3 regions of the Aeribacillus sp. FSL K6-2848 genome follow, and region 1 is predicted to be linked to each of the others. Evidence: riboswitches for the same ligand, from Rfam matches in the RefSeq annotation. Region 1 holds a riboswitch; each other region holds the start of a gene.
The links. A riboswitch is a leader RNA that binds a small molecule or an ion and turns the genes downstream of it on or off. The one in region 1 is predicted to bind S-adenosylmethionine.

Region 1 (3,531 bases):
GGAATCTTGAACTTTTATGGCTAAATTGCCGCTTGTCCCCATAAACCAATCCCTCGCAGCAAGCTCCTCTTTAATCTCCGCAAGCTCATGAACACGAGTTAAAACGACACTCATTTTGCGCCACCTTTTTCTTCTATGAAATTTGTTTTGTTTATTGTCTTCTCTAAAATGTCAATACAGTCGTAAAATGTTTCGAAAGATTGATAAGGAATAGAAAATTCTTGACATTTTTTTGATAAATAATCACGTGCAATAACTGTATCTGCAATCTTCGCGGCTTCTAAATCTGTGACGGAATCCCCGATGATGATGGAATGAGTGTCAGCATTTGCAATTTGCCGAATAATTGTCGGTTTGCAGCACCCACAATTTTGGTTGGGACATTTTTCATCACACGTATAAGGCCAATGAATGGTGATCGTTTCTCCGCTAAAATCCGCTTTATTGCAAAACAGTGCGGTAATAGAATCAAAAGGCTGCAACAGCGGTTTAATAAAAAAATCGATTCCGCCGCTGACAATGTATAAAGGAATGTTCATGTTTTTCGCATAATGAACAAAGTCGCGAAATCCTTCCCTTATTTCTGCAGTTTCTAAAATATAGTGAATGATGTCACCCTTTAAAGAAGATGGAAGAAGTGCAAACATCTTGCCGACTCCTTCCTGAATACTAATCGACTGGGAAAGGACGCCATCCTTCAATTGCTCCCACTCTTTTGGAGCGAAACGCTTCATGATGCTAACGATGTTATCTTTTTTTGTCACCGTTCCATCAAAATCACAAAATATTACTGGCTTCAATTGGACGGTGCCTCCTTCCATCCCCAGAGCCGAATTGCTTTTTGTAATTCTATGTCTTCAGCTGCTTCATTAAGGGGAACACCCCGGGAAACAGCGTCAACTGCCTGACGGAAAGCTTTTCCTCCGCCTTTAGCACCTTGCGGGTGACCGTGAACACCGCCTCCTGCATTAATGACGCAATCTTTTCCAAAATCATGAATTAAAATGGGAACAAGACCCGGGTGAATGCCAGCAGATGGAACAGGAAAAACTGGTTTTAAAACTGATTCCTTCACCAATTCTTCTTTCACTTTTAAAACTTTGTCACGCTCCAATGCAACGCTGCCATATGGTGAAGGGAACAACGAAAAATCTGCTCCAGCAATTCTTATCAATTTTCCAAGCAATAAGGAATGAGAGAGCCCATATTTTTCGGATGAAGTAAACGATCCGCTAAACGCCGGATGAGCCATAATTGGGAGGGCGATTTCATCATCTTCCCTTAATGCTTGCAGCACATCGAGGCCATATGTAAAAACATTAAATAGCAAAATATCGGCACCTAATTCTTTTGCTTTTCTTGCCTTATCTTTCAATTCAAATGTTTTTCCCGTCAAATTGACCGCATACAAAGTTCGGTGCCCTTTTTCTTGATACACGTTATCAAGAACTTTTTTGCCTTCCTTTATTCTTGTTTCAAATGATGTGAGCGAATTTTCAAAAAGTATTTCGTCATCCTTTACTAAGTCGACGCCCCCGAGAGCCTGCTCCCGCAATTGGGCAAGAAGGTAATCCATATCACGTCCAATTACACCTTTAAAGATGCTCATCACTAACGGTCTGTCGTAAACGCCAAGTTTTTCTCGTAACCCCTGAATTCCAAATCGAGGACCTGGAAAATACCGAAAGATCTCATCGTCAAACTGCAAATCTAGTAATTTTATTTCTCCATCTAGTGATAATTTTCCAAAAGTTGTCGTTAAGATGGCAGGAATGTCTTTAGAAAAGTTTTCTCCCGGAAAGCGAATGTGAAGCTGTGCAATCGTTTTGCCGGAGGATGGATCCTCGCCTGTTTCTTTTATTTCAACCACTTGTCCTTTATGCTTTTTTAACTGCTCTTGCACTAAAAGAGGAAGGTCAGTCCACGAACCTACCGTTAATCCAAGAGCAATGCCTTCTGCTTTTTTTTCTAAATCTTCTCGTTTCGCAATGATTTGGTATACTGCTGTTACGTGACCCATTTTTTCAATCCTCTTCATTAAATATTGTTATATAAATAAAACCTCTTCAATAAGAAGAGGTTTTTTGTCAAAACAACTTCTTATCTTTCAACATCTCTGTTGGGAGAATTAGCACCGTGCTCATCATATGAGTCGGTTGCCGGGCTTCATTGGGCTCATCCCTCCACCTGCTCTTGATAAGAGTTTTATTATTAACTTTATAATTCTTATTCATTTACTTGGATTATGCCACTATCCTTCCACCCTGTCAACACTTTTTTACATCATATTCGATTCAAATTCGCTTACATTTTTCTGATGGCATGCTACAATTATTTAATGGTGCAGTTTAATTAAAGGAGAAATGATTTTTATGGAAACTTATACAACCCTCAAAAAGATTACTCCTTCCTATGATCCTTGGGAAGCTTATTTAGATATGAAGGAATACGGTGAATTAACATTATCAAATATAGAATTTACCACCACCACAATCTGCAATATGCGATGTGAGCATTGCGCTGTAGGATACACTTTATCTCCGAAAGATCCGGAAGGGCTGCCGCTCGATTTACTTTTAAAAAGGCTAGACGAAGTGCCGACATTGCGATCCCTTTCGATTACCGGCGGGGAGCCGATGCTTTCGATAAAATCTGTGGAAAATTATGTCGTTCCCATTTTAAAATACGCACATGAACGCGGGATACGAACCCAAATCAATTCCAATTTAACATTGGACTTGAAACGCTATGAAAAAATTATCCCGTATTTAGATGTTTTGCATATTTCCCATAACTGGGGAACAGTCGATGATTTTGTTGAAGCCGGATTTGCAATGATGAAAAAGAAGCCTCCATATAAAGAACGTGCAAAATATTTTGAACGAATCATTGAAAACTCTAGAGCTCTGGCTGAAGCGGGAGTAATTGTTTCAGCGGAGACGATGCTGAATAAACGGACGGTTCCTCATCTTGAAAAAATCCATAGACAAATTGTAGACGAAATGAAATGTCAACGCCATGAGGTGCATCCAATGTATCCAAGTGATTTCGCTAGCAATCTTGAAACGCTCAGCTTGGATGAGATACGCGAAGCAATTCATAAGCTTTTGGATATCCGCGACGAATCAGTGTGGATGCTGTTTGGAACACTCCCGTTTTACGCTTGCAGCGACAATGAGGAAGATTTAGCATTGCTGAAGCGATTGAGAGAAAGCAAAAACGTGACTGTTCGAAATGACCCTGACGGCAGATCCCGTCTCAATGTCAATATTTTTACAGGGGACATTATTGTGACAGATTTCGGCGATGTACCGCCGCTTGGAAACATCAAAAAAGATACTCTTTTATCAGCCTATGAAAAATGGATGCAATCCCCGATTGCCCAACAGCTGAATTGCCATTGTCCAAACGTAGCGTGTCTTGGACCGAATCTTTTAGTGAAAAATAGTTATTACCGAGACTTAGATTTTACAAAAAGAAAAGCGCGCATATAAATAAAAGGGCTTGGGCTTCTTTCGGCAATATATTTGC
Region 2 (3,531 bases), 2.4 Mb from region 1:
ATCCCGCTGGAAAAAATCCGCGGGAAAAAGAAGCTTTACCGGAGAATTCTTGAGCTGATGGAAGAGCGTGGAGACGGATTGAGTGAACAGACAATCGCCATCAGCCATGGTGATGATGAAGAAGCAGCTCTCGAATTAAAACAATTAATTGAAGAAACGTTTCATCCAAAAGAAATTATCATCCATACGATCGGTGCTGTCATTGGTGCACACTCTGGCCCCGGCACCCTTGCTGTATTTTTTCTAAATAAACATATTCAAGAAGCTTCATGGAAATCATAAGTATATAACAGTATGGAAAGGAGCTTCCTGAATGTCCAAAACAAGCGATAATGATAAAAAAGCTGTAGACAACAATGCAAAACGACACGAAAAAAATCTATTGAAGGAAAAAAATCGAGAGCTTGGAAAACGGCAATACTCAAAGAAAACGGATCATTTATAATGCCCGCCTGTCGGGCTTTTTCTTTTTTTGAAATATCTCTAAAGGCGAGTCTTCCACCTCTTCTATCCGGACGTTCTGAAAGAAAAAGACGCTTTCTTATCTTACAGTATGCATCTTTTCTCTAGCTTTTGTTTTCATTTTTGTCTAATAAAACATGGGGCGGGGCAATAACTTTCAATTTGATTAGACCATTCATTTCATTAAAAAACAGAGAAATCCAGAACGTTTCCATATTCGAAAGCGGAGGTCATTTTTTTATATGTAAGAGGAAATGACAAACATGTGGGAATCTATCCTTTATTAATGTAAGATATTGTAAAATAAGTATACAAGAGGTGGCACAATGAAGAAACATGAAATTTCCGTGTATCTTACAAAAGAGATGGAGCCGGAATATGTCATTTCCCTTGTCCATGAAGCGATTAAATTTAACAGCTACATTTTATTCCAAACAAAAAAGCTCCAATTAAATGCGAAAAGCGTTTTAAGCATGCTCGGTTTTTCCGCCTTTTTAGAAGGTCATGTAGTCATCAGCGCTGAAGGAGAAGATTCGCTCGAAGCAGTAAAAAACTTACAAAACTTTCTTTCCCCTAAATGTTCCAAAGCGACATCTTTAGCATAATTTTATTTAAGCGCACTTAAACTTCTGCCAGCTATTATTTTCCTTACCGTTGCTTTAAGTAACGGTTTTTTCATTTAATTTGCGAGGAACCCCTAAAAGAGTTGTTCAACTGAACGACATTCACTATAATGAATGTAAATAACGTTATTGGAGGTAAAAAGTTGGCTAAGGAGAATTCATTTGACATCGTCTCAAAAGTGGATATTGCCGAAGTGAACAATTCCATTCAAATGGCGAAAAAAGAAATTGTAAACAGATATGATTTCAAAGGATCTAAAAGCGATATATCCCTAGAAAAAGATGAGCTTGTGCTAATCTCTGACGATGAATATAAGCTGAATCAACTAAAAGATGTATTAGTAAGCAAAATGATTAAACGCGGTGTCGCAACCAAGAATATTCAGTACGGGAAAATCGAAAAGGCTTCAGGAGGCACTGTCAGACAAAGAGCCAAACTTGTCAACGGAATTGACAAAGAAAACGGGAAAAAGATCAATGCGCTGATCAAAAATACCGGGCTAAAAGTAAAAAGCCAAATTCAAGACGACCAAGTCCGGGTAAGCGGCAAAAGCAAGGACGATTTGCAAAAAGTGATTGCAGCTGTGAAAAGCGCCGACTTGCCGATCGACGTACAATTTATTAATTTTCGCTAGCATTTGCCCTGTTCACAAAATTGAAATTTTATATTGATTATTTTGATAAAATTCGTTAAATTAGGATTAATCCGTTGTTTTAAAATTTCATACGGTAAAGCGTTCTTATCAAGAGAAGCGGAGGGACTGGCCCGATGAACCTTCAGCAACCGGATTACCCAAAAACTTTGGGTACCAAGGTGCTAAATCCAGCGATGCGTAAATTTGCGCTCGGAAGATAAGAAGAAGGGGAAAATGTTCAAGAAAAAGTCTTCTTCTTAGAAGGCTTTTCTTTTTTATATAGGTGTTCGCCTCCTTGCAGGCGCCTATTTCATTTGATTGGAGGACTTTTTATGGGGCTTTTACAAGATTTACAGAATCATATATTAATTGCCGACGGAGCAATGGGGACTCTACTATACTCATTCGGAATAGACAGATGCTTTGATGAGCTAAACGTTTCAAAACCGGAAGAAATAGAACGGATTCATTCAGCCTATTTAGACGCAGGCGCAACTGTTATTCAAACAAATACATACGGCGCCAATCGCATAAAGCTTGCCAGATATGGGCTGGAAGATGATATAAAGATCATCAACCAAAAAGGGGTTGAACTTGCAAAGAGGGCGTTACAAAAAGCGGAAAACAAAGGGTATGTCATCGGAACAATCGGCGGCATCCGTTCGTTTCAAAAAAGCGCCTTCACGCTATCTGACATTGCCGAAAATTTTCGTGAGCAGCTTCATGTCCTTTTATCCGAAAACGTAGATGGCATTATTTTAGAAACCTATTACGACTTGGAAGAACTGAAAACCGTTTTGCAAATAGCTAGAAAAGAAACGGATTTGCCCATTATCACAAATGTTTCTTTGCACGAACAAGGCGTCTTTCAAAATGGAACAAGATTGGCAGACGGTTTGAAAATGCTTGAAGAACTTGGTGCAGATATTGTCGGCCTCAATTGCCGTTTAGGCCCTTATCATATGCTGCAATCTCTGGAAGAAGTGCCGCTGTTTGAACATGCCTTTTTATCCGCTTTTCCAAACGGCAGCCTGCCAAGGTATGAAAACGGAAGATTAGTTTATGAATCAGATGAACACTATTTTTATGAAGCGGCTCTTCAATTCCGAAAACAAGGTGTCCGGCTTCTCGGCGGATGCTGCGGAACCGCGCCGAAACATATTCGGGCAATGGCTGAAGCTGTATCAAACCTCCCTCCTGTCACAGAGAAAGAAGTAAAAGAACGAAATGTTCCAATTCATGTTTTACCTATGAAAGAAAGTCAAGAAACTCCTCTCCCAGATATTGCAAAAAACAGACGCTCAGTGATTGTAGAATTGGACCCGCCGAAAACGCTCGGCTTGGAAAAATTTTTAACAGGAGCAAAAGCGTTGAAAAAAGCGGGGATTGATGCAATTACGCTTGCGGATAATTCCCTTGCTACACCAAGAATCAGCAATGTTGCTTGCGCAAAAATTGTGAAAAGCCGTTTCCAGCTTCGCCCGCTCGTTCATTTAACATGTCGTGACAGAAATTTAATCGGCATTCAATCCCATTTAATGGGACTGCATACGCTTGGCCTGCACGATATTTTAGCGGTCACCGGCGACCCGTCCAAAATCGGTGATTTTCCGGGTGCAACCTCTGTCTATGATTTATCATCGTTTGATTTAATCAGTTTAATTAAGCAATTTAATGAAGGTTTGTCATACTCCGGAAAATCACTTGGTCAAAAAACAAACTTTACTGTAGCCGCCGCCTTCAATCCGAACGTAAGACATCTTGATCGCGCAGTTCAGAGACTTGAGAAAAAAATCAGCTGTGGAGCCGAT
Region 3 (3,531 bases), 2.6 Mb from region 1:
AATAAGGAGTTGTCATAATCAGGAATTCGTGTCGATTCATCAACCACAACGTTTTCCAAAACGGAACCGAATCGAATCGCGTTATAAATTTGAGGTTCTTTTTCTTCAGACAAACCGATGCATTTTGCATAACAGCCGCCTTCAATATTAAAAATACCAGATGAAGACCAGCCGTGTTCATCATCACCAATTAATCGGCGTTTTGGATCGGCGGAAAGTGTTGTTTTGCCTGTTCCCGATAAACCGAAAAAGAGCGCGACATCGCCTTCTTGACCGACATTGGCGGAGCAGTGCATTGAAAATATATCTCTTTCTGGAAGCAGGAAGTTCATGACGGAAAAGATAGACTTTTTCATCTCGCCTGCATATTCAGTTCCGCCGATCAGGATTATTCTCTTTTCAAAAGAAATAATGATAAATGCTTCTGAGTTCGTTCCATCCACAGCTGGATCTGCTTTAAAGGAAGGAGCGGAAACAATCGTAAACGGATTTTTATGCTCCTTTAAATCGTCTTGGCTTTTCGGACGGATAAACAGTTGGCGAGCAAATAAATTTTGCCACGCCAATTCATTGACCACTTGAATTGGAAGACGATATTTTTTGTCAGCTCCGGCAAATCCGTTAAAAACATAAATTTCATCTCTATTTTTTAAATATTGTATGACTTTTAAGTACAGTTTTTCAAAAACTTCTGATGAAATTGGCTTGTTGACGGGTCCCCAATCAATTAAATGCTTGACAGAATCTTCTTCAACGATGAATTTATCTTCTGGTGACCGGCCGGTATATTTGCCTGTTGTAACCGAAACTGCACCTGTATTTGTTAAAAAACCTTCTTTCCTAGCTAAAACTTTTTCTACAAGTCGTGCGACTGGTAAATTATGATATGCATTTGGTCCGCTGATCAACGAAGCTAATTCATTTGATACATCTACAATATTCATATACATACCATCCTTTTTTTGCATATTTGAAATGGTTTTATAGAAATAGTATAACACATTCGAAAAAATAATCCATCCTATTTATCGATTTTTGAAAATAATGTTTTTACTATATATTTTGCCTTCATTTTTGGGCATCATACGAATCATGATTGATCAGCTGATCCTGAAATAATGGATATCAGATGATTTGGAAAATTACAGAGAAGCTTTATTTATTGTTGACAAGTACTTTTTTGCTCCTGTATGATATACATTTGAACGGATACTCTTATCCCGAGTTGGCGGAGGGACAGGCCCTATGAAGCCCAGCAACCGGCTCGTTGAAAGAAGACAGTAGAATATGGCTTTCAAAATCGCGGTATTCTATGGACATACAACATGATGCGAAAGAATTCCATATTCATAGACGAGCAATGGTGCTAACCTGATGCAAGGTTATATCCTTGAACGATAAGAGTGAAAGGCAATGATGTTTATAACAACCTTTCCTCTGGCAGGGAAGGTTTTTTCTATGTATAAGAGAAATCTCGTTTAGCCAAGTTTTTCTTATCGTACGCAATTTTGATATGTATACAATAGTGGCGAGGGAATGAGTTCCGTGTCAATGTCAAGGAGTGTAGCACTCCATAAACATCATTTTAAGTTTGAGGAGGATGCAGTAAATGACAAAAAAGCGCCGTCTGTTTACATCTGAATCCGTAACGGAAGGGCATCCGGACAAAATTTGCGACCAAATTTCAGATGCGATTTTAGATGCCATTTTAGAAAAAGATCCGAACGCACGTGTAGCTTGCGAAACATCTGTCACAACCGGACTTGTATTAGTCAGTGGAGAAATTACGACAAGCACGTATGTGGATATACCAAAAATTGTGCGAGAAACGGTCAAAGAGATCGGCTATACGAGAGCTAAATACGGTTTTGATGCTGAAACTTGTGCTGTTTTAACATCAATTGATGAGCAATCACCCGATATTGCTGCAGGGGTGGATAAAGCTTTAGAAGCGCGAGAAGGACAAATGACTGATGAAGAAATTGAAGCGATTGGCGCTGGAGATCAAGGGTTAATGTTCGGTTTTGCATGCAATGAAACGAAGGAATTAATGCCTCTCCCGATTTCCATTGCCCATAAGCTTTCACGCCGGCTTACAGAAGTTAGAAAAAGCGAAGAAATTCCTTATTTGCGTCCGGACGGAAAGACGCAAGTTACGGTAGAATATGATGAAAATGAACAGCCGGTTAGAATTGACACAATTGTCATATCGACTCAACACCATCCGGAGGCAACTTTAGAACAAATTAAGCAGGATATTAAAGAAAAAGTAATTGATCTGGTTGTTCCAAAAGAACTGATCGATGAAGAAACAAAATATTTCATCAACCCTACCGGACGTTTCGTTATTGGCGGACCACAAGGAGATGCAGGATTAACGGGACGAAAAATCATTGTCGATACTTACGGAGGCTATGCGCGCCATGGCGGAGGAGCTTTCTCAGGAAAAGATCCGACGAAGGTAGACCGATCTGCAGCTTATGCGGCTCGTTATGTAGCGAAAAATATTGTCGCAGCCGGACTTGCAGACAAATGCGAGGTTCAGCTGGCCTATGCAATTGGTGTAGCGAAACCTGTCTCTATTTCTGTTGATACGTTCGGTACTGGCAAAGTAAGCGAAGATGTTTTAGTTGAATTAATTCGCAATAACTTTGATTTGCGCCCAGCTGGCATTATAAAAATGCTTGACTTGCGCCGCCCGATTTACAAACAGACAGCTGCTTACGGTCATTTCGGACGCAACGATCTAGATTTGCCATGGGAACGCACAGATAAAGCGGAAGCTTTGCGCGAACAAGCTCATCAATATTTGTAAAATAAAAAAGGTGTCCAATGCGATGCATGCATTAGACACCTTTTTGCTTTTACGGTCCGAATGCGACAAAACAGATGGTGCCTGCTGAAGCTCCTAGAACTATTCCCGCCAGCACATCTGAAGGGTAGTGTAGGCCAAGAAAAATTCTTGATAGTGCCACACTGAATGCGAGAGGAAGCAAAATCCATGTTAAGGCTGGAAAAAAGAGCAAAAATGGTGTTGCCACTGAAAATACAGCTGTCGTATGTCCAGAAGGAAATGAATGGTCAGTTAACGGATTTTCTAACACTTTTGTTTCAAATAATGTAAGATAAGGCCGTCTGCGTGGATAAATTCTTTTCACAATGAAAACCGGAATATGACTGAAAAAAAGAGCAGCTGAACTTGCCAAGGCAACAGTTTTTACAGGTTCATTAAAAAATAACATCAGCATTAAACATGTTGCAATTGAAAAAACAGCCCCTCCTAAATGAGTAATATACCGAAAATAAACATTCAGTCCTTTTCGTTCAAAATGCGAATTAATCAGTTTGAACAACTTGCACTCAAATTGGTAAAGCTGATTCAGCAGTCTGCCCATGTTAAAGTTCCTCTTTTCAAAAAGCAAAAATTCTTATAAAAAATTTTCTCTCATATTTATGTAAACTTCAACAAATCTAATAAAAATTTTACAAAATTTTAAAAATACATGAAGCTGCCCGGTAAAGAATGACATT

Region 2: it holds a riboswitch for S-adenosylmethionine, as region 1 does, so the genes downstream of both, NSS70_RS06120 (bifunctional homocysteine S-methyltransferase/methylenetetrahydrofolate reductase) here and NSS70_RS17580 (2,3-diketo-5-methylthiopentyl-1-phosphate enolase) in region 1, are expected to answer to the same signal.
Region 3: it holds a riboswitch for S-adenosylmethionine, as region 1 does, so the genes downstream of both, metK (methionine adenosyltransferase) here and NSS70_RS17580 (2,3-diketo-5-methylthiopentyl-1-phosphate enolase) in region 1, are expected to answer to the same signal.

Annotation. Positions count from the first base shown of each region.
Region 1 is NZ_JBBOQQ010000001.1:3,630,958-3,634,488, forward strand. Features, by position in the region: gene NSS70_RS17570 (methylthioribulose 1-phosphate dehydratase) at 1-114, opposite strand, end outside; gene NSS70_RS17575 (2-hydroxy-3-keto-5-methylthiopentenyl-1-phosphate phosphatase) at 111-800, opposite strand; gene NSS70_RS17580 (2,3-diketo-5-methylthiopentyl-1-phosphate enolase) at 797-2,020, opposite strand; SAM riboswitch class I at 2,098-2,203, opposite strand; gene yfkAB (radical SAM/CxCxxxxC motif protein YfkAB) at 2,373-3,494, shown strand.
Region 2 is NZ_JBBOQQ010000001.1:1,220,056-1,223,586, reverse strand. Features, by position in the region: gene NSS70_RS06140 (DegV family protein) at 1-282, shown strand, start outside; gene NSS70_RS06135 (DUF3941 domain-containing protein) at 314-445, shown strand; gene NSS70_RS06130 (HPr family phosphocarrier protein) at 789-1,067, shown strand; gene NSS70_RS06125 (YajQ family cyclic di-GMP-binding protein) at 1,229-1,720, shown strand; SAM riboswitch class I at 1,823-1,944, shown strand; gene NSS70_RS06120 (bifunctional homocysteine S-methyltransferase/methylenetetrahydrofolate reductase) at 2,053-3,531, shown strand, end outside.
Region 3 is NZ_JBBOQQ010000001.1:1,077,747-1,081,277, forward strand. Features, by position in the region: gene pckA (phosphoenolpyruvate carboxykinase (ATP)) at 1-944, opposite strand, end outside; SAM riboswitch class I at 1,213-1,404, shown strand; gene metK (methionine adenosyltransferase) at 1,610-2,815, shown strand; gene NSS70_RS05505 (phosphatase PAP2 family protein) at 2,865-3,395, opposite strand.